Regions from separate parts of the Jeotgalibaca ciconiae genome, predicted to be linked through region 1. Evidence: riboswitches for the same ligand, from Rfam matches in the RefSeq annotation. Region 1 holds a riboswitch; each other region holds the start of a gene.
What was found. A riboswitch is a leader RNA that binds a small molecule or an ion and turns the genes downstream of it on or off. The one in region 1 is predicted to bind thiamine pyrophosphate.

Region 1 (7,809 bases):
GCGTTTTTGATTTTCAATTTTTAAGAGTCCGTTTCGAACAAATAATTCTCCGGTAGATAATTGTGCCTTAAATTCAATCCTATTTTCATCTCTAGGAATCACCTGACAAATTTCATTGAAGTTGTAAGTAGTCGTTAATGATGTTCCGTTGCCACGATAAGAGTCATAGATGATAACCAAAGACTGCTCTTCCAGAATAAGAAAATCTCTTGAATAATAACTTAAAAGATGCGATTCGGAGGGATGGGATATCCAAGCATTGGAAAATAAATACCCTCCCGATATACCTTCTATTTCACTAGTATTTTGAAAGATAGGCAAAGGAAGATGATCGTACCCCACGACTCTGTAATCACAGTTGATAAATCTTCCTCATCAAAAAACGTATTATGAGCTGCTATTCCTTTTAAATCTTTTCGTATAGAACTTTCTGTATAAGTATACCTTCCTCCATCAGAGATAATTTCTTCATTCTGGTAATTCAGTGTAAAACTCCCAGCAGAAGCATGGCCATGCGAACTGCCATGCAAACCATTAAATAGTGTGAAATAAACACTTTCTTTTTTAAGAGCACTAAAGCCGCTTTTTTCCCCACGAAACAAAGCGGGCAGTTCAATTTGGCTTCTCTTATGATCCGTGTACAAAGCTCCCAAAAATAATGCAGAAGAACTGCTGCCATTTTGCGGAAGAAATCCCATTTCCCGATAAATATTATATATATAGGTAAAATCTACATAATCACTATCATGTAAAGGGCTCAAATAATCATCCGAACTAGCCATATAGTAAGAAGATTTCATCGGTTGTTCCAATTTAGCTCGAAGATTAATTGGTAAAGTTCTCTTTAAACATTCAGAAACTTGTAGAATATAAGCAAGGCTTGAAATCACTTCATGATGATATAGTGGACTTTGTTCCCAGTGAACGCCATCCGAATAAAATTGAAGATCAATTTGATTTTCTAACTGCACCCATACCCAATCCATGAGACTGCTTTTTATCTTCTCAGGGAAGAATAAGTCGTATACTGCAATTCCGCTCAATGCCAAGACACCCCAGTTGCTTAAACGATACTTATCAATATAGGAGTTCTTTAAAAATTGAATATGAATCATCATTGATTCATCAATTAATTCCAACTCTTCATTTGTTAGTTTTTCTATAGGTAAATACGTGAGACTTTTCAACCAATTCATTAATCGAATACCTGAATCAATCGGTCTCCATGAATTATTATTTGATGCATTCGGAACTCCATTTTCTTTGATAAATAAGGATAGTAATTGTTTCCATTTTTTAAAGTATATTGATTTTTGAGTTAAAGCATACGTAATGGCTAAATCTACCATAAACCCTTGGCGGTTCAACATATAAGTCCATTCCACATCATCTTCTGGATAATCATTCCATTTATATTTTGAGATTGAATAGGGAATATTACAAGCTTCCATATCGAGAGCATCTGAAAAAATAATTTGATCATTCATTAAATAATCAACTCTTTCCTTTATGTTCTCAATCTCTTTTAAGTTGGATCGATAAGAATTCCTTATCCAATCTTTACTAAAAAAACATTTTTTATAATGAATAATCTGTAAAATATCCACAATAAAATCACTCCTTACATTTTTGGAAGAATTTACTTAAAGGGTTATAACGTTAAGTTTCGTTAAAAAAATAGTATTTTCTACTCTGTAGTTATTTGAATGGAATAGTAATGGGGATCAATGAAGCTCCTAGTATATTCTAATATTTCTCCATTTAAACTAGTCGTAATTTTTTGAATATCAAAAAAAACAAGGTCTTCCTCTTCTCTTGTTTGCTCCTTCAAATAATTCTCTACAATTTTCAGTTCTTTGGATGTCGGCTCGAAACGCACGATATTAACCGACATCTCGGCATGAATATTATAATTCCCAGATATTTCTTTCGTCACGCTCGCACCATGTTTAATATTTTCAATTCCTGTTTCAGGTATTTTCCTTTCTAATAAATAACGATTTTGAATCTTCCATGGTATGTCGTTGACATAGGCAACTTGAATGATTTTAATGATATTCTCTTCTCCTTGTAAATCTCCGAGTTTTTTTGCAATCTCCTTATCTTTAAATGATTCACTGATATGTGTTTCGGTACGTTCAACCACTTTCCCTTTCATGGAAGATACAGGCGAAGTTTCGCTAAATAGCACTTTACGGTTTATTAAGTTTCTACGGACAAAAGTTCCATATCCTTGACGACGAATTAAATAACCCTCGCTTACTAAGTTATTCAACGCCTTGACTACAGTGGTATTACTAACATTGTATTTCTTTTTTAAATCTGCTTCTGAATAAATTTTATCTCCTGGTAAAAAAACACCCTCATTAATCTCTTTGATAATATCTTCTTTTATCATCTGATACTTTGACACCATAGTTACTCTCCTCATCTATTTCTTTTTTTAAAAATAAAGAGTTTGATATTCATTGTCGGACTTTTCAGACTCTTGGAAATGGTTTCATAATAAATACCTAATATTATTTTACATTATTTGGAATATTTTGCTAGTTAGAATATAACAAAACATCAATGTAAAGAAAAAAACCCAGATTAACGAAATCTGAGTTTCTTCTACTTATCTTAAAAAGATCTTTAAGTCGATATTGAACGAGAAGTGAGCTTTATTATTTCATCTTAACTCCAAGAACCCATTCAGACGATAAAGTTTTCGCTCTCAATTCATCGTCAGTCCACCATCAACGGTTATGTTCTGTCCAGTAATCGCGCGTGCTGCTTCGGTTCCTAAGAATCCTACCACTTCTGCGACATCTTCTGGAGCAGTAACCTTCTGTAAAGGAGACGAATCAGCAATTAACTGAAAGACTTCAGGAGTCGTGACTTTACTTGCATCTGTTGTCTGTAAGAGCCCACCTGAAACCATATTGACTGTAATGCCCAGGGAACCTAGTTCTTTTGCCATGTTTCTAGTAAAACCTAAAAGAGCAGCTTTAGCTGTTGTATATTGATGATAAGGAACGACTGGATTTTGGAATAAGTTTGTTCCAATATTAATGATTCTTCCATATTGATTTTCTTTCATAGATGGCAATACAGCCTGAACAGTATTTAAGGAAGACTTAATCGAACCTTCAAATTGTTCCGTATAGTTTTCCCAAGTCAATTCTTCTACCTTTTTTTGGGTAACTGGATTAAATTCGAAATTTATCAATGCGTTATTAACCACCACATCAATTCTCCCAAATCTCGCAATTGCTTTTTCAACCATAGTTTTTACTTGTTTTTTATCACGGACATCAGCTCGGATCGCGATTGCTTTATCTTCCCCAATCTCTTTGACAACTTTTTTTGCTTTTTCTTCACTATTGAAATAATTGATAACAACAAAGTACCCTTTCCGCCCGAAATTCTTTGCAATTTCACTTCCTAACCCTCTGCTCGCTCCTGTTACAAGTACAACTCGATTATCTGACATTCTTCTTCCCCCTTATGATTGATTGAAAAAGTATCCATCAAACAAAAAACTCCTTACACCATAGCGGGATAAAGAGTTAGAGTTTACAAAAACACGCACGAACAAAAAGAGTTTCTGTAAATTCCACTTCCCTACGCTGGTGTTAACTAGATCAGGTTCTAAGGGTCAAGGCAGACAGCCTCTCTCAGCATAACGCACCCCTAGTGGATAACTTATTCAATTAGATTTAAAAATACCATACATAATCAGTGTGGTCAAACAAGTAAAGAATGAAGCTGCTAGTTGTTTATATTCAATTTTCAATTGTCCCATAGAAAAAAGGCTTGACCTTTTCGAATAAATACAATAAAAATACAGAAACGAATACACCCAGTAAGAATCTTATGATCCCATAAGAAGGTGTAATTGCGTCAGCATTCTCAAAACTATGATTGAATATTTCAATAGGAATCAAGTGAATGAAAAAAATCGCTTGGCTGTATCGTCCAAGCTGTCCGAACCGACTTCTTTTATATACAGAAAATAGTAAAGGAAAACCAAAAAATAGCAAGGGGCTTAAGAACATGAGAAAATTCTTGTCCCTTCCTTGATTCAAATAAATGAGCCGTCCTTCTATGCACAACAATACAAATGTAAAGAATAATCCAATAAACATCTTTTTTCTATTTGCTAGCAAGAATTCTTTCTTATCAGAAATAAAAAAACCTATTAAAACAAATATAGAACTATAAAAAAGGCCATTTCTTGTAGTCAAAAAGATAGAAAAATAAGTGTCTAAAATTTTGGAAAGTAATGGGTGTGTAATAAAAGAAGAATACGTTTCAGCGGCTCCCACTATATACAATGAGCCAAACAAAATAAAAGATTTCATATAACCGAATCTCTTTATCAGCTTCGAGACCACAAACAATGAGAATAGGAGAGCTGGAAAATACCAGAGATGATAAAAAATACCCGTATAAGTCAGTCCAAGTATGAATGCAATTGGATATAATATGAGCGGTAAGTTGATTTGCTCATTCATGAACTGAATTCCTAGAGGTAAATAAATAATAGACCAAATAAGATAGATCTTGATGACTTTTTTAAGCCACAACTTCTTCTCCTCAACTGACCTAGCTCTGTAGAAGAACGCATTGTTCACAAGAAAGAATGGTACCGCTATTCTACATAAAATGCTTTTTATCATAAAGTGGAGGCCAGATATATCAGTTACTGTTCCACAATGAATAAGCACAACCAGTAATGAACTAATAAATTGTGCAAGATATAAATAACGGTACTCGTTTTTTCTTATCATTTTTCAGCTGTCCTCCATCTCAGTATTGAAAAATGATTAAATAATCATTCACTTATTCTAGCCCTTTGGATTCCCATTCCAACATGGTGATTTTTCTCCAATGTCCACTGGTTCCGTTCCAGCTCCATCAATCACTCCAACTGCCATTGATCCCTTTATCAATATCATCCATATGAACAGATTCGGCTAATATCTTTTGTGTGTTCTGAAGTTGCTCTACTAATGGAAAGATTCATATCTCACGCATCCAAATTGCCTTCATCCATTCACTAGCCTACTAGAAAAAGTTAAATCTATCAATGAATTCTTCTAGTAAAAATGAATCAATACAAATGAAAAACGCCACTACCTATATGGTGTGACGTTATACTTATAAAAATATACTGATTTTATTATGCAAGTCCATCCCATCCTTGACTAGCCATAAAATCCAGATTCTCTTTTTGCCATCCCATTCCCATCATCTGAGCGTTCAGCATTTTTCGATTACATTTAAATTTCAATCGAGTAGGCTCTCCTACTAACTCTATAGTAATAATATACTGCAATATTCCTTTCCGGACCTTAAATGATTGAATATCAGAATATGGAATCACTGCATACTCTCCTGTCAAGCTTCCACCCATATTGAGGTCAAGCAAAAGTAGTTGGTCTCCAGCAAACACTACAATGAAATATTCCATAGCCAAAACAGACAAATTGCCATAAGCTAGCGATGCCATCAAACTCGCATCCGTATACCCATAAATATAATTATGATTGATTCTAATATCAGAATTAATTTCTTTGATGAAAGATTCTATGTTTTCTTCCCATGTCTCTGCATTCATCCATCTCTCTCCTTCTCAAATCGACCCTGTGTTATTGACCTAAAATAAATATAACGTAAAAGCGCTCGATTTAATAATGATAACTGAATTTCTATCCCTTATTATTAAATAAAAGTCCCTATCAAACAATAAAAAAAGCTAGAATCCTTTTAGTTAAGAATTCTAGCTTTTCGATTGATTATTTTGTCAAATCTATTTTTTTGCTTATCCCATACATAATGAGTCCTCCGATTGCCATAGAAAAGAGCTCTCCCAAACCAACACTAATCCAGGTAATAAAAAATGGTAAATCATTGACGATGGCTAGTTGGCCTGCAACGGTAAACATTGAAAAGGCAAATATAAATGCTGTTAGCACGAACTTTATCGGTGTACTTTTAATATTTTTCGTAATAGATAGTGTGATCTTCAATACTAAAAAGGTCGAGATACTGCCTACTAATACATCAATGATTCCTAGTGGCGAGTTCATATTCGCAATTGCTACGCCAAGAGTTACTGCCCAAATATATCTTTTATTAAATAAAGGCATATAATTGAACATTTCTGACAAACGAAGTTGAACACTTCCGAAACTAATGACAGATAATGCAGTGGTAATAACAATGTAAAGAGCCGTAATCAATGCTACTTTCGTTAGTTCAGTTGCACGAATCTTCGCAACCATCTTTTTTTCGCTTTTTAACATAATAATCTCCTTTGCAAGGTTCTACCTTGGTAATAACTACGGCCAAAGGATGGGACATACTGCCCTACGAAGTGCCGTAGTGTGGCTATGCCACTATTTTATTTTCTTATTTAATAATCCAACCGCCATCGATTGGAATAATATCTCCTTGAAGATAACTTGCTTGTTGACTTGCTAAAAATAAGGTGAGAGAAGCTACTTCTTCTGGCTTTGCCCAACGCTTAGCTGGTGTTTCTTCGGCCACTTTCTTTGCTATGGCACCGTCGCCTGCAAAATCTGCCGCATTCATCGGCGTATCAATTGCTCCTGGCGCAATCCCATTCACTCGAATTCCTTTGTCCGCATAATCAAGAGCTAATTGTTTAATAAAACCAACAATCGCATGCTTACTCATGGTATAACCGATGCCACCACCGCCAGCCACCATGCCCGCTATGGAGGTCATGGGGATTACCACACCACTTTTATTTGCTAACATTTGTGGCAGGACTATTTTTGTAAGTATGAAAAAGCTTTTTACATTGACTTCAAAGATTTTGTCAAACAATTCTTCCGATGTTTCCAGCAATGGGCGATAGCCGTCTAAAATCCCTGCCGTATTCAGCAAGATATTAATCGTGCCGAACGCTTGGTTACACTGCTCAACTGCGTGGATTAAGTCCTCTTGCCTACGAACATCCCCAACCATATAACCAAAACTTTCTGGAAAATTCATTTTTAAGTCCAGTAAACTTCCAAGCTGACGATCAAAGGCAAATACCTTCGCTCCTTGTTCCAAAAAAGCAGTTGCTTGCGCAGCTCCAATTCCTGAAGCTGCTCCTGTCACAAAGACAACCTGCTCATGGAATTCTGAATAAATAATTGTCTTCATTATTTAACAATTTTCCAATCATCCGCCAGAATATCACACACTGCCGGCGCAAAGCTAGAAAATCCTTCGTCACTTGTCTTGATTAATAAATAAGGTGTGACAGGAATTCCTTCGAACGTATCGTTACTTACTAAAATAACAAACTCTTCCGTTCCACTCCAACCGTTGCGAATAATTTTTTCACCATTTTTCAACTTTGGTAAAACTTCTTCAAACGTCATAAAATCCCTCTTTTCTATTGATTATATTTTCCACATAAGTGTTCTAGTCAACAAAATGTATTATAACATTCTTCAAGGGAAAATTTGAACTTCTTAACATAATTATCAGCCATTAAAGAAAAGATTCCATTCAAAAATTGAATGGATGGGTTAGATAAACCCTAATAGTTGCCAAGTATCCGATATAAATTATATGATAAATAGAAATAAGCTTTGGGATTCAATATGCGTTATATGCGAATGAAAGGAGAAAAATAGTGATGGAATATCCGTTACATCTCATGAATGAAGTAAAAGAAAAAACAAAATCATTTCAACTGGAAGGTTTCCTAGCGGGAAAAGGTCCTAGAAATGCAATTGCGATGTTGGTGGGTGAAGCTCCTGGCCGCACAGAACTCGTAACCAAAGTTCCTTTTAGCGGACA
Region 2 (7,809 bases), 1.4 Mb from region 1:
TTAGCGACATCTTCCATTGCCACACCATAATCAATTCGAATACCCGTCAACCCCATATCCATCAGCGGAGTGACATCATCCAGTGACACATTTAATTTCTCTAACGCTGAACCGGAAATATCTACTACGAGTTCGATTTGTTTTTCTTTTGTAAATTCCCCTAGCTTTTGTAAACGAGCAAGATATTTGCTATCATCATCTTCAGGGATATGAATGGATGTAAAAACACCTCGAAAGCCGTTTTGGTATAGCTGATTCATATAGCTGATGGTATCGGAATTTATTTCTTCATTTAGAAAAACTGAAAAACCATACATACAAGCCCTCCTCCTTGAAAACGTTTTATTTCACTTTCATTATAACAACTTGAAATTATATTTCAAGTTAAACGTTTAAATTAATCCGTTTTGTATGTATGAAAATAAAAAAGAGATTATTTTTGGGATTTTTTTCATTTTTTGTAAAATAAAATTTTAAGGTGGTTATTATGCAACGTTTATACTTTGTTCGTCACGGTCAAACAGAATTGAATGCAGCAGATCATGTTCAAGGAGGTGATATCGATTCTCCTTTACTTGAACAGAGTAAAGAAGATGCCATCAAGACAGGAAAATATTTAAGCGATAAAGCTATTTCTCATATCATTAGCAGCCCTCAGTTACGAGCGCTGCATACAGCTCGTTTAATTCGAAGCCAATTTAAGCAAGCCATTCCATTAGAAGAAGATTCATTGTTAAAAGAATTTGGTTATGGGAAATGGGAAGGGTTATATATCCCAGATTTAGCAGAAAAGTATCAAGAAATCTTTTATCATTTAAGAAATGAACCACACCTCTATGATCCCTCTTCTTTTGAAGGAGAGACATACACAAGTTTGATTACAAGAGGAACAAAATCGATCCTACACCATGCTAAAAAATATCCAGATTCTGATTTACTATTTGTCGGCCACAGCATTACCTTAACATCAACAGTATTATCACTAGCAGGATATGATCTAAAAGATATCCGTTCTCAAACTCCCATGGCAAATACAAGCATTACTCGTTTAATCAGAGATGGCGATACATTTTCATTGGATTCATGGAATTATATCGACCATTTAAACGAATAAAACAAAATAAAAGTCACTGACTGACCTATAGTAAGGGAATCAGTGACTTTTATTCATTTAAGTAAGAAACATAATCCAGCTCTTCTTTCTTTTAATACTATTGAAGAAAAACGCTTTGTATCGTATAATAGAAGTTGTTTCTTATAAAGAAACTGCATTTCTTATTTATAAAAAAATGGAGGAATAACTTTGAAAAATGAATCATTTTATACACGTTTGAATGCTGACGAGAAATATATCATGAAATGCGTTTATTATGTATTCGCTGTAAACGGTTTATACGGAATGATTATGGGCTCCCTTTTACCTTACATCAGTGAAGCTTATAATTTAAGTGACACAGTAAGTGGTTCCTTGTTATCTTCTCACTATGTTGGAAATTTACTAGCTAGTTTCATTGCTGGAATTCTCCCTATTTATTTGGGCAGAAAAAAAGCCATTATCTTTTTAAGTAGTTTTGTAACAGCTGGATTTTTACTGATGATTACGACCGGAAATCCCTTCTTACTTATCCTGTCTTTCTTCTTTACAGGTTTGAGTCGTGGAAGTATTTCAAACTTTAACAACTCCATTGTAAATGAAATTTCTAATAGTAGTTCTGCAGCTTTGAGTTTCTTGCATAGTATTTTTGCAATTGGTGCTTTGTTGGCTCCTTACTTAGTCATTGGAGCTGTTCACCTAATCGGCGTAAATGGCTGGCGTCTAGCTGGGGTGGTTATTATTATTCTTACAGCACTCTCTATCTTCTTTTTCTCCCGCATGAAAATGCCTGAAGAACCTGTTGAAAGAAAGAAAAAAGTAGTTTCCTATGATTTTATGAAGAAAAAGACTTTCTGGATTTTAGCTGGTACGCTATTTTTCTATCTTTGTGGGGAATCAACCATTAATGGCTGGCTTGTTAAATATTTTGTGGATTCGGGAATTCTCACGATTGGGTACTCTCAATTCTTGGCATCCCTCTTGTGGGTTGGTGTATTGCTAGGGCGTTTAGCAGTTTCCGCTATAGGTGATCGTTTTCCAAGAATCTACGTACTATATGCTTTAACATTAACAACTACCCTATTCTTCGTTGTTTTATTAGCTTCAAGAAATCAAATGATGATTACATTTGCTATTCTCGGGCTTGGGCTTTCTATGGCGGGTATTTATCCAACTACGATTGCAGCTACCGGTGGATTTATCAAAGATTACCCCATGGCTATGGGAATTTTACTGGTATTAGGTGGTATCGGATCCATTGTGATGCCAACAATAACGGGAGCTTTATCTGATCAATTCGGAATTTTCTATGGAATGGCAGCAATCGGAGTAGCTCTAGGCCTTATGATTCTTTGTGTTTTTCTATATGACCGCGACCAAAAAGCCAAAGCTTCTTGAGTCAAAAACTTCTATACATACTTTTCAAAAAGAAGCCAAAGCGCGCTACTCATCACGCTCTTTGGCTTCTTTTTCTTACTCAAATTCATAAAGCGCTCGGTTTACATAAGAGATTGGCAATCCAACAATATTAGGATAATCACCAGAAATCTCTTTGACCCATAAACTAGGCATCTCTTGGATACCATACGCTCCTGCTTTATCCATGGGATTTCCCGTTTTAATATAATCAAAAACTTCTTGTTCCATCTGTTTGTTCCAATCCCAAAACGTCACTTTGCTTTCGACTGAAAAAGTTATTTCCTTTTCCGAGTTTTTGATACTCACTCCCGTAACAACGGAATGAGTTTTCCCTGCGTAGGAACGAAGCATTTCATATGCTTGTGATTCATCGAGAGGTTTACCTAAAATACGGTTTTCATGCACGACCACTGTATCGGCTCCAATGACAATACTCATCGGTTGTTTTTTGAAAATTACACGGGCTTTCTCAGCTGCCAACATTTCTACTAAACGACTTGCAGTTAGAAGAAAAGGCTCTTCGTTGTTCGTTTTTAGTATTTGCTTCTCGATGGACTTTTCATCAATATCCGCTGAAATAACAGAAAAATCGCTGACACAAAGTGATAACCATTCTTTGCGGCGCGGAGATTGGCTGGCTAAAACAATCGATTGCTTCATTCACTTTTTCTCCCGGCTCGTTTTTTCTTTTAAAGCTTTTTCAAAATCCTGTTTATTTTCTTCTAGCTGAAAAGGTGCGTATTCTGGCCATGCCTCATCCAACTCTAACTCATCTTCTTTGCTTATAATCAGAAATTCGGCATTTCGCTTAAACATTCCTTCTAGTTCAGGAATATAGGATAGAAAATCCGATACCTGCTCCAATAAAATCGCTGCACTGCCTTTCTTCTTAAATGTTTTCGCAACTAAATATTTCTTTGTCATAAATCCTCCACTTATTTTAATAATTTGTAACGATTTGTCTTAATTGATGTTCTAATTCACCCATAACTACAAAACGAGCTTTGCGTATCATTTCTTTTCCATTTACGAAAAGAAGGATAGCAGGGACCGTAAATACACTGAATTCACCGGCTACAGTAGGAATTTGATCAGCGTCTGCTTTTATCATTTGAATTTCAGGAAAATCTGCTAAAAGATTTTGCACTTGCGGAAGCACGGCATGGCAGACACTACAATTAATACGGGAAATATAAACAAGCGCAAAATGATGGTTCTTTATAAAACTTTGTACTTCTTCCATTGTTTTTGCTTCTTTATAGGATATCATTTTGCATTCACTTTCCTTTCCAATATTCTACTCTTCCATTATAACATGATATATAATAGGAGAGATGACAGTTTCTAAAGGAGTAATCATAATGCAACTGAAAAAATGGTTTAGCTGGGGAATGGTTATTGCTTGGATGGCAGTAATTTTTTCTTTTTCTGCTCAACAAGCTACCGATTCTGGAAATTTGAGCGGAAGTATTTTAATTTTTATCATGAAAGTCATAAATTTTCTCTTACCTACTATCGAAGTTAATCAGTCCTTTCTTCATCTCCTGATTCGTAAAGGCGCCCATTTTAGTGTGTATCTCATTCTTGGAATCTTAACATCTAATGCCTTACGTCTAAATGGAGTGTCCGGCATAAAACAATTTGGTTTTTCTTTACTTATTTGTGCACTTTACGCTATGAGTGATGAATTTCATCAATCTTTTGTACCTGGCCGCGGCCCAAGTTTACAAGATGTCCTGATTGATAGTTCTGGAGCAACTGTTGGAATTCTTCTTTACCAAGCTTTTACTCAAAAATTTAAACGTTTATAAAGCCTTATTATCTCTTGCTTACTACCCTTTCGCTTAAAGAATCAATAAGCCGATTGATAAAAGCAATAGAGTACGTTACTATGTAGATAATATATGCAGGGGGACGCTTAGCGTTGAGAAGGTTAAAACCTGACCCTTTGAACCTGTTGGTTAAGACCGACGTAGGGAGCAGTCAAACTACGATATTGTTTGAAGTCTTCCTTTTTTAGGGAAGACTTTTTCTATTTTTATACAACAATTGAATCGAGTATGTTGCGGGGGGACGTTTCGGCGTTGAGAAGGTTAAAACCTGACCCTTTGAACCTGTTGGTTAAGACCGACGTAGGGAAGCAAGTCATCCAAGGGATTATTAGGGGTGCTTTCTTTCAGAAAGCGCTCCTTTTGCGTATATGACCAAAAAATATCGGAGGTTATATCATGAAGAAAGTATTAAGTATTGCTGGATCAGATTGTAGCGGAGGAGCTGGTATTCAGGCTGATTTAAAAACGTTCTCTGCGCATGGCGTTTTTGGAATGTCTGTCATTACCTCAGTGGTTGCTGAGAACACCTTTCGTGTAATTGAAACACAAGATGTAAAACCAGACATCATTGAGAAACAGATTGAGGCTGTATTTGAAGACCTTCCGCCCGAAGCAGTTAAAATTGGGATGCTGGCTTGTCGAGAAGGCATGCTGGCAGTTGCGAAAAAATTAAAAGAATGGCAGCCGTCGAATATCGTCATCGATCCTGTTATGTATGCTAAAAACGGGGCTGCATTAATGGATCCAGATTCCATCGATACATTGATTGCCGATGTAATCCCACTAGCAGATATGGTGACTCCTAATATTCCTGAAGCAGAAAAAATGGCGGGTTTTGAAATCCGCAATGAAGAAGATATCAAAAAAGCTGCCGAAATTATTCACGAAATGGGATGTCAATCTGTATTAATGAAAGGCGGACACAGCGAAAATACAAACGAAGCGACTGATATTCTATTTGATGGTACTGATTTTTACTATTTCAGTTCACCAAGAATTCAAACAAAAAACACTCACGGGACAGGTTGTACTTACTCTTCGGCGATTGCGGCCAACCTTGCCAATGGCCTGCCTGTCCAAAAAGCCGTTGAGCAAGCAAAAGCGTATATCACTACTGCCATTACTCATTCTTTGGACATTGGAAAAGGTAATGGTCCAACCCATCATTTCTATGATGTATATAAAAATGGATTACAGGAGGCACTATAATGGTAGAAAAATATATGCAACTAATTAATCAAGTACGGGAACAAAGTCCATTGGTTCATCACATAACCAATTACGTGACAGTAAACGATTGTGCCAATATTACACTTGCGATTGGAGCATCTCCCATCATGGCTGATGCTTTAGAAGAAGCCGCAGAAATTACTCAAATCGCTTCAGGATTAGTGTTGAACATGGGAACCCTCAATAAAAGGACCGTAGCATCCATGATTGAATCCGGAAAAATGGCAAATAAAATAGGTATTCCCGTTATCCTGGATCCAGTAGGTGCAGGCGCTTCTTCTTTTCGGAATGAAACGGCCGCTAAACTTCTAAAAGAAATAAAAGTTAATGTTCTTCGTGGAAATATTTCCGAGATTAAATTCCTAGCTGGCTTAGATTCGGAAACAAAAGGAGTCGATGCTTCAGAAAATGATTGGACAAATTCTACAGATGCTCAAAAAATAGCTCAGGATTTAGCTATTCGACTGGATTGTATTGTAGCAATTACTGGGAAAGTTGACTTTGTCTCAGATGGTAATCGAACCGTCGCTATCGAAAATGGTCATTCCATGTTATCCCAGCTTACTGGAACAGGTTGCATGTGTTCTTCTCTTATTGGCTCTTACTGTGGTGCAGCAGCCGAAAAAACATTTGAAGCAACTGTTACAGCTTTAGTAACCATGGGAGTTGCAGGCGAACTTTCTTTTGAGAAAGCTGGGGAAGTAGGAAATGGCAGCTTCCGAGTATCGTTGCAAGACGCAATCAGTAAAATGAATGAGGAAATGTTAACAAGGAGAGCACTGTTTTATGAAATCTAATATTGATTACAGTTTATATGTCATAACAAACCAACAAGCGATGTCTTCCGAGACAGTTGAGGAGTCCGTTAAACAAGCCATTTTAGGTGGATGTACCATTGTTCAACTACGTGAAAAAGAACTTTCTTCTGGTGACTTTTATGATGTAGCCGTTAGGGTACGGAAAGTCACTTCTGAATTAGGTGTTCCTTTCATTATCAATGACCGAGTCGACATCGCTCTTTCTGCTGATGCAGATGGGGTCCATGTCGGCCAAAGTGATCTCCCGGCCGATGTCGTACGACAGCTGATTGGTCCTGAAAAAATCATGGGCGTGTCGGCTAGCAATTTGGAAGAAGCATTAACTGCTGTAGAAATGGGCGCAGATTATCTAGGTGTAGGGGCTATATTTCCTACCAATACCAAAAACGATGCTCAGTATACTTCGTTAGAAGAACTACAAGAAATTTGTGAGGCAGTACCCATTCCCGTTGTAGCAATTGGCGGAATCGATAAAAAAACAATTCCCGCTTTACAAAATATTCCAATTAAAGGGATAGCCGTTGTTTCAGCAATTGTAAGTCGTCCCGATGTGTCTCTAGCAGCTCAAGAATTGAAAGAACAATTCATCAGATAAGGCCAGTTTATTATATTTGAAGAATCCTAGATTTTATCAGGGAAAACCGAGCATTTAAATACAAACTTTCCTTGATATATGTTCGTTATCAAGGAAAGAAGGCTGTAAGAACCGAGACTTTAGCTGATAAGCTGTTTTTATCAAGGAAAGTGCACATATTAATGGATGCTTTTGTCTGATAAACCCCAAAAAAGGAAATCCGTAACAAAAAATCGTCGAAGGAATACTATTTCCTTCGACGATTTTTTCTATTTTTAAGAATCCATTCCCAATGCAGCAATCATTTCATCTGTCGCATTTTCAATCGCCACTTCTTCTACTAAGTCTCCTTGGCTAACCCATCGCATGGTTAAATCAAGGCTGCAAGTAATCAATGTAATCATTTTTCTATCAGGAATTTCTTCTATTAAATCTACCCGATCAGGTGTTACCATTTTCAAATAATTCATTTCATATACATAAACTTTTTTCAAATCAGTTATGTACACTAAATCTCCTATGGATGTATTGGGAATATCGCTAAATAAAATACCTGTTCGTGCATAATTATGTCCGGCTAAAGAATAATTTCCTGTTCCCATCTTTTGGTCAGGAGTCATAGTTCCTACTCCCGCCACAAGATTGCTTTCCGAAAGACCTTTTAAAATCGGTAATTGAAGTTGAATCGATGGAATTCCTAAACCGCCGATCACCGGTAGATTATCTCTCGATTGATATCCCGCAAGTATATGTTCGAAATTTAAGTTAGTAGTTTGATCAAAATCAAACTCTCCTTCTACTTCTTCATTCTTTTGGACTTCTTCAACAGTCACTGAGGTGAAT
Region 3 (7,809 bases), 130 kb from region 1:
CATTTGGGTCATCTGAAGGAACTTCGTTTATTTCAGCTTCATCTTCCGATTCTTCAGGCTCTTCTGATGAGCTTTCTTCGGATTCTTCTTCTGATTCAGCACTTCCATCTTCACTGGATTCATCTTTTGGAGGAATAACAAATGACGAGTTATCACTTCCAGAATTTTGTCCTAGTTGATTCGGATCATTATCATTAGCAGAGCCTCCAAATAATAATTCAAATAAAATAATTACTACAGTTAGGACAATCAGACCGATTGAAAGATTCATGATCAGATTGGAACGTTTACTTTTTTTATGGCGTTTAGCACGCGTTTCTCTTTCTTCTTCAGGCATTTTTGCATCTCCCTTCCGCATAATACTAGCACATTTTTTATTGTTATTCTTTGATAATTTGGTTACGAGAATATTTCATAAGATTACAGGTTTTCCTCTTCTTGTTTTACTATTTTTATCGTCTTTAATCTAGTTTGTAAACTGAATATTGCATCTACTATAAAAATAGCAACCGCAATTGCTCCGGATATTAATAAAGCTTCGCTTAATCTCAATTGCCCTTCTCCGTAATCGCCGTTAATAAACGAAAAAACAGCTCGATAGACAGCTTCCCCAGGCACTAATGGTATAAATCCAGGTAGAAAATAAACAGTTGCTGGAGTTTTTAAATAACGAGCGAAATAATGAGATAAAAAAGAAATCACAACTGCAGCAAGCAATGTAGCAGGTATTTTCTCCAAGAATTCTAACCCTACCAAATAGACAAACCATCCTAAAGAACCTGTTATGGCAGAATGTAATAACGCTCGTTTTGGAGCTTCCAGTAAAATAGCGAAAAAATATACAGAAACAAAAGCAATAAGGGATTCAAGGATAATTCGTATCATAAACCTAATCTACCCCCAATCACTAATCCGGAACCAATGCCAATCGCAATAAAAATAGCAATCACAAAAGCCTCCAACACCTTTGCCCCTCCCGACATATAATCTCCTTTAAAAATATCTCGGACTCCATTTGTCATAGCGGTACCAGGAAGCAGCGGCATAATCGCTGAAACAATCAGCAAGTCACCTTGTAACCCCAATGGAACAACTTTTGTAATAAAACTCGTTAACAAAGCAATAATAAAACTAGCCACCATATCTAAAATAAATGGTCTGACCATCCATCGTCTCCCATAATGAGTAATAAGAGTCACTGTGGCAGATATAGGTAAAAGAAAGATAAAATCAATCCATTTCCCACCATACATAATTAAAATCATCTGAATAAAGCTAAATATCGCCAAGTTTTTTCGAAAAGCATCGTATTGAATTTCATCGATATTCTGTAAGAATGAATAGGCTTCTTGTATCGTAATAATCCCTTCAGTAAACCTTCGAGAAACATCATTAACTTTCGTTATCTTATTCAGATTTGTGGTACGGTTCGATATACGTTTCACAACTGTAATGGCATCCATATTCGGACTATCCAACGTTGCAATCAGTCCCGTCGTAATCGCGATTGCATCAATCATCTCTAAATTTGTTTTTTTCAAAATCCGAGTGACGGTCTCTTCAACTCGATAGGTTTCTGCGTTGCTTTCTAGCATGATTTTCCCTGCAAGTACAGCAGTGTCCATATATAATTCATAATCCATTTCAGGCATCGAATCATCTCCTTTCATGGTCTGTTTCTTTTCATTTTCAGTATAGCGTATTCTAACATTACTTTCCTTAGTTTCATTCGATTATTCCCAAATGTTATCTTTTGACTTTTATTAAAAAGAAGCATACCTTTACTTTAAGTGAAAAATATAAGGAGGGTTCAATATGTCAAACATTTTAATTACGGGTGCTTCTGGAAATATAGGAACAGTCTTAACAGAACATTTAAAGAAAAATCATTCCCTCACATTAGTGGATGTAGATTTTTCTGATTTTTTTGATTTTTTAAAAGAAGGAACTGAGATAAAAGAAATTGATTTAACTGATCCTGAAAATGTAAACGGATTATTCGAGGGAATCGACTATGTTATTCATTTAGCTGGCGATCCCCGTCCTGATGCTGACTTCTATGGTTCACTTTTAGATTTAAATTATAAAGTTCCCCACAATATTTTCAAAGAAGCTGTTAAAGAAGATACATCTGTAAAGAGAGTCATTTTCGCGAGCTCGGTTCATGCTATTGGAGGGTATCCTCCCAATGTTCAAGTGAAAACAACCGATTATCCTCACCCAGCTGACTTATATGGCGTTTCAAAAGTCTACATGGAGGCTCTTGCAAGCTATCATTCTTACAAGTATGGGCAGGAATTTATCGGCATTCGTATTGGCGGATTCGACAGCGACATCACTCCAGGAACTGCTGATGCAGACGGGCTAGCGACTCATTTATCTAAACGGGATATGTGTCATCTGATTGATTGTTGTTTGACAGCAGACTTGAAACAACCATTTTTACTTGTTAATGGCGTTTCGAACAACCGATTCCCTCGCATGGATATTTCCCAAGCCTATTTTGATATCGGTTATTCTCCTCAAGATGATGCATTTGAAATGCAAGGAGACGGCGAATACGATTTTCATGAAGAGGATGATATTGAAGTGGATCCTAAAAAATAATCCCTTTTACAAAGATTCACAAAAAATGATATTCCTGCTATGATAAATGTGAATTCTTACAAAGAAAGGACTACATTTACATGGCAAAACGTAAAGGAAGGCAAATACAACGGAAAAATATACAAGTGAAAGCTCCGAAACTTTATGATTCTTTAGGGAAGGAAAAGGAAATCATCTCGCAAGAGGAACAAGAAGCAACTTATGAAAATACTTTTCTTTTCACCATAATCGGAATGTTCGTCGGAATGCTGATTGGATATTTCTTAGATAATATGGCGCTCGGATTTGGAATAGGTATTTTAATTGGGGGTATGATTGATTCCATTTTAAATACAGCACGAAAGAAAAAATTCGAAGCTGAACTAGCTCCAAATCAAGAAACCAGCAAAAAAAACTGATACAGATTGCTTCAAAGTGTTGCATTGAGAAACCGCTTATGCTAAAGTATTGGTAACTGAATAGAACACTTATCACAAAGGGGTGCCTTTACTGGCTGAGACTGAATGAAAATTCTAACCCTTCGAACCTGACTTCGTTAATACGAGCGTAGGGATTGTGTGAGTAAAGAACACGTAATGTATTCTTCTCCTTTGTAGTAGGTCTGTTCCATTCTACAATAAAGGAGGAGATTTTTTTATGTCAAAAAATTTAAACATCTGGATTGAAGGTACCATTATGGCAGCGTTGGCGACGGCATTATCATTTGTTCCGTTGGATATAGGGCCAAGTTTTTCTATAACAGTTGGCCAGCCTGTTTTAATTTTATACAGCTTACGTCGAGGATTTGGCCCTGGGCTCGTGGCTAGCTTTCTATGGGGAGTTTTGCATATCTTTGTAGGAAATGCGGACATCCTTACCCCTCTTCAAGGATTCATTGAATACTTTGTTGCTTTTGGCTTTTCTGGTTTTGCTGGTTTATGGGCAAATAAAACCCAAGTTGCTATTAAAGAAAAGAACTGGGGTCTTTCTGTTGTGTACATTACAATAGCTTCCATTGTAGGAGTAATTGCTCGTTATTTTTGGCACACGATTGCCGGATACTATTTCTGGGGTCAATACGCTCCTGAAGGGTGGAGTGCATGGTTCTACTCCATTGTACTGAACGGAGCTAGTGCTCTTGCTACCGGAATCTTTACAATCGTCGTCCTAGTAATTATTTACCGAACAACTCCACAGCTTTATACATCGATAAATAAAAAACTTGGGTATTGATTGCTCGTAAATAAAAATAAGGACTCTCAACTATAAATTAGTTTGAGATCCTTATTTTTTTACATCTTGGCATTGTCAATTTCCCATTCTTGGTAGTGTTTTTATCCTAACTTTTCTAAAAAACAGCCTCGAAAATCAACAGATTTTTTCAAATCGGAAACAACTGCTATAATATTCTTTATATTCGCTGAGCGGTATTGACAGAAATCATTTCCAGTTCTATACTAAAGTAGTTGTTGCGCGGTCATGGCGGAATGGCAGACGCGCCAGCTTGAGGGGCTGGTGGGGGCAACCCCGTGGAGGTTCAAGTCCTCTTGGCCGCATTGGTATAACAAATTTTTAGAACTTCTCTTTTTGAGAGGCTCTTTTTTTTATCCACTTTCCTAAGTGATTTCCTTATATTTTATCGTATTTTCTTCCGACTAGTCATCATTTTCATTCATTGCCAATCAGCCCCAGCTTTCCTTTACATTTTCCACACACATACCTCTTTGTATCAATCTTTCTTTTTCTTATGTATTTTTGCTGGCAATTTTTACAAAGATATACTTTGTTCTTTTGTATTTCAGATTCATTTTGAAGGTTTTTTACATAGCGGGCGCCGCCTGTTCTCGCCAATAATTCTTTAAAATCTCCGTCACGATGGCGGTAACCTTTCCCCATAATATGAAGATGATAATGACATAGTTCATGTTTAATAACAGCAATCAGTTCTTCCATTCCATATTGGAGAAGTACTCGTGGATTAAATTCCAAATGATGGGTTTGTAATAAATATCTTCCGCCAGTTGTACGAAGGCGTCTATTGAAAGAAGCTGTATGGTTAAACGATTGTTCGAAGAATTCTAAAGAAATATCTTCTACCAAAGATTGTAATTCTTTTTGGTTCACATATATTCCCCTTTCTTGTTCCATTTAATTTAGCAAACAAACTAAGAATCTTCAACCACATTTAAATGGCTGAAGATTCTTAGTTTCTTAACGTTTATTTTTCTAACGCTTCTACAATCGCTTTATTAAAAACTGGCAAGTCATCAGGTGTTCTACTTGTTATCAAACCACTTTCATCTATAACAAGCTCGCTGTCTTCCCATTTCGCACCGGCATTTATTAAATCAATACCGACTTGCTTAACAGATGTCATTTTCTTCCCTTCAACTATTTTTGCATTAATCATTAGCTGCGGTCCGTGACAAATGGTAAAGATAGGTTTTTTCTCTTGATCAAAGTGTCGTACAAATTCTAGAAAGCGATCGTCCGCCCTTAGTTTGTCCGGTGAAAACCCACCAGGAATTAAGAGTGCGTCATATTCTTCCGGTTTCGTATCGTCAATTCCTTTGTCAATGGTAACTTCTGCATCACCTTGTTTTCCTTTTACAACATTTCCAGCTTCTTTTTCGATTGTAACTAACTCATGGCCAGCTTTTTTCAACTCTTCTGCAGGAGATGTGTATTCTGAATCTTCAAATAAATCAGTAAGTAACACTGCAATTTTTTTACTCATTAACGATTTCTCCTTTCATTTGCTACTTATAGTGTAACAAAAGATAAAATCGAGACCAAATAAAACGATTTCCCCATTTTCTTCGCTTTTCTTCTTATCTTAATTTACAATTAAATTAATAGAGAAAGGTAGGGAATGCTATGTTTATTGGTATCGCAAGTAAGTTAATTATCGGTTTTTTTGCATTAATGATTGTCATGCGAGCTATTGGCAAAAAAGCTCTTTCAGAAATAACCCCCTTTGATATTATCTACTCCTTTGTTCTTGGAGGAATTGTAGAAGAATCTATCTACGATGATCAGATCCATGCTCTTCATATGCTCTTTGCATTTCTTGTGTGGGGAGTCATTATTTATATAGTGGAATCACTTCTACAAAGAAGAGACTCCCTAACCAGAAAAATGAAGGGTCGCTCTTCCGTGCTCATTTTCAATGGCGAATTGAATATGAAAGAAATAAAAGATAACCACATTGAAATGGAACAATTACGAAGTATGTTGCGAACGCAAAATTGTTTCTCTTTAAAAGAAGTACAATATGCGGTCATGGAAATCAATGGACAAGTTTCAGTCATGAAAAAAGATGAACAACACCCTATCTTCAGTTACTTGCTGATTGACGAAGGTGTTATTGAAAAAAAGACACTTATAAGCATCGGGAAAGACATAAAATGGCTATATGAAGAAATCGCTAAATTAAATCACCTTTCCACTGAAGATATCGTTTATGCAGAATGGTCTAATGAAGAGGGATTTTATATAAAAACATATGAAGACTCCATTGAAGAGCAATATGAAATTGACGGCTAAAAAAGAAAGCTTCTCTCTATTTTCAATCAAAGAGAAGCTTTCTTTTCTACTCTGGTAACATTGTTAACGCAATACGCCCTTTATTTAAATCAACACTTTCAATCCAAACTTTAACAATGTCTCCTACACCCACAACATCTGATGGGTGTTTTACAAATTTATTACTTAATTTGGAAATATGAACGAGGCCATCTTGTTTTACCCCAATGTCAACGAATGCTCCAAAATCTACTACATTCCGAACTGTTCCTTCTAATTCCATTCCTTCTTTTAAATCTTCCATCGACAATACATCTTGTCGCAAAATCGGTTGGGCAATCTCTTCACGTAAATCTCTACCAGGTTTGGTTAAACCTTCAATGATATCTTGGAGAGTTTCTCTTCCTAAGCCAGTTTCTTGCATAATGAATGATTTATTTAAATTAGCTAACTCTTCGCGAGCTCTATCTGTTCCAACATCTTTTAACCCTAATCCTGCTAATTCCAATACTTGTTTTGCTTCTTTATAAGTCTCTGGATGAATATCGGTATTATCTAAGATATTTTTTGCATCAATAATCCGTAAGAATCCTGCTGCTTGTTGGAAAGCTTTTGGTCCCAAACGAGGAACTTTTTTCAATTGCGGTCGTCCAGTGAACGCTCCATTTTCTTCTCTAAATAAAACAATATTTGTCGCGATGGTTTTGTTTAGACCAGATATATGTTGCAGCAAGGGTGCACTTGCTGTATTTAAATTTACTCCTACTTGGTTTACTGCTGTTTCCACTACAAAATCGAGTCGTTCTGTCAAACGCTTTTGAGATACGTCATGTTGGTATTGCCCTACTCCAACCGATTTCGGATCAATCTTAACCAATTCAGCTAAAGGATCTTGCAGACGTCTTGCGATGCTTACCGCACTTCTTTCTTCTACCTGGAAATCAGGAAATTCTTGACGTGCAATGTCGCTCGCTGAATAAACAGAGGCTCCTGCCTCATTTACAATTACATAATAAACCGTGCGCTCCAGCTGTTTGATTTGTTCTGAAACAAATAATTCCGACTCTCGGCTTGCTGTCCCGTTTCCAATTGCGACCATTTCTACTTGATAGTCTTCAATTAATTTTCGTAATTGCGGAGCCGCAGCTTCCCTTTTACTGCTTGAAGCAGGTTTGTGTGGATAAATAACATCTTTGGCAAGTACTTTCCCTGTTTCATCTACAATGGCTAATTTACAGCCTGTTCGGTAAGCCGGGTCAAAGCCCATCACAACTTTCCCTTTCATAGGTGGTTGTAGTAATAAATTACGCAGATTTTCACCAAACACATTAATTGCTTGTTCTTCAGCAACCTCCGTGAGTTCATTGCGAATTTCTCGTTCAATAGCCGGACCAATAAAACGATCATAGCTATCTACGGTTGCTTGTTTAACATAAGCAGTGGCTATACTATCATTTGATTGAATCATATTCTTATTTAAGAAGTCGTAGATTTTTTTAACGTCGACATCTAGAACTACTTTTAAAATACCTGTTTTTTCACCACGATTAATAGCTAACATTCTGTGAGGTTGAATTGATTTTACAGGTTGTGAAAAATCATAATACATTTCATAAACGCTTTTTTCATCTTTTTCTTGATTCTTCACAGTACTAATAATGGTTCCAAATTTCCTTGTAAATGAACGGATTTTTTCGC

Region 2: it holds a riboswitch for thiamine pyrophosphate, as region 1 does, so the genes downstream of both, thiD (bifunctional hydroxymethylpyrimidine kinase/phosphomethylpyrimidine kinase) here and EJN90_RS00085 (3-oxoacyl-ACP reductase) in region 1, are expected to answer to the same signal.
Region 3: it holds a riboswitch for thiamine pyrophosphate, as region 1 does, so the genes downstream of both, thiT (energy-coupled thiamine transporter ThiT) here and EJN90_RS00085 (3-oxoacyl-ACP reductase) in region 1, are expected to answer to the same signal.

What each region holds. Positions count from the first base shown of each region.
Region 1 is NZ_CP034465.1:8,986-16,794, forward strand. Features, by position in the region: gene EJN90_RS00070 (hypothetical protein) at 1-180, opposite strand, end outside; gene EJN90_RS00075 (heparinase II/III family protein) at 291-1,607, opposite strand; gene EJN90_RS00080 (GntR family transcriptional regulator) at 1,688-2,416, opposite strand; gene EJN90_RS00085 (3-oxoacyl-ACP reductase) at 2,717-3,475, opposite strand; TPP riboswitch at 3,587-3,687, opposite strand; gene EJN90_RS00090 (acyltransferase family protein) at 3,768-4,775, opposite strand; gene EJN90_RS00095 (hypothetical protein) at 5,168-5,605, opposite strand; gene EJN90_RS00100 (QueT transporter family protein) at 5,784-6,293, opposite strand; gene EJN90_RS00105 (3-oxoacyl-ACP reductase) at 6,400-7,164, opposite strand; gene EJN90_RS00110 (DUF2829 domain-containing protein) at 7,164-7,385, opposite strand; gene EJN90_RS00115 (uracil-DNA glycosylase) at 7,646-7,809, shown strand, end outside.
Region 2 is NZ_CP034465.1:1,580,010-1,587,818, reverse strand. Features, by position in the region: gene EJN90_RS07535 (DUF871 domain-containing protein) at 1-317, opposite strand, end outside; gene EJN90_RS07530 (histidine phosphatase family protein) at 488-1,114, shown strand; gene EJN90_RS07525 (MFS transporter) at 1,304-2,491, shown strand; gene EJN90_RS07520 (Maf family protein) at 2,567-3,172, opposite strand; gene EJN90_RS07515 (DUF6718 family protein) at 3,173-3,436, opposite strand; gene EJN90_RS07510 (thioredoxin family protein) at 3,453-3,755, opposite strand; gene EJN90_RS07505 (VanZ family protein) at 3,874-4,323, shown strand; TPP riboswitch at 4,411-4,508, shown strand; TPP riboswitch at 4,570-4,669, shown strand; gene thiD (bifunctional hydroxymethylpyrimidine kinase/phosphomethylpyrimidine kinase) at 4,741-5,553, shown strand; gene thiM (hydroxyethylthiazole kinase) at 5,553-6,371, shown strand; gene thiE (thiamine phosphate synthase) at 6,361-6,987, shown strand; gene EJN90_RS07485 (class A sortase) at 7,242-7,809, opposite strand, start outside.
Region 3 is NZ_CP034465.1:139,798-147,606, forward strand. Features, by position in the region: gene EJN90_RS00695 (YrrS family protein) at 1-337, opposite strand, end outside; gene EJN90_RS00700 (threonine/serine exporter family protein) at 421-885, opposite strand; gene EJN90_RS00705 (threonine/serine exporter family protein) at 882-1,652, opposite strand; gene EJN90_RS00710 (NAD-dependent epimerase/dehydratase family protein) at 1,816-2,607, shown strand; gene EJN90_RS00715 (hypothetical protein) at 2,688-3,005, shown strand; TPP riboswitch at 3,074-3,177, shown strand; gene thiT (energy-coupled thiamine transporter ThiT) at 3,244-3,819, shown strand; tRNA gene EJN90_RS00725 (tRNA-Leu) at 4,060-4,142, shown strand; gene EJN90_RS00730 (SprT family protein) at 4,255-4,710, opposite strand; gene EJN90_RS00735 (type 1 glutamine amidotransferase domain-containing protein) at 4,805-5,323, opposite strand; gene EJN90_RS00740 (DUF421 domain-containing protein) at 5,464-6,132, shown strand; gene EJN90_RS00745 (Tex family protein) at 6,179-7,809, opposite strand, start outside.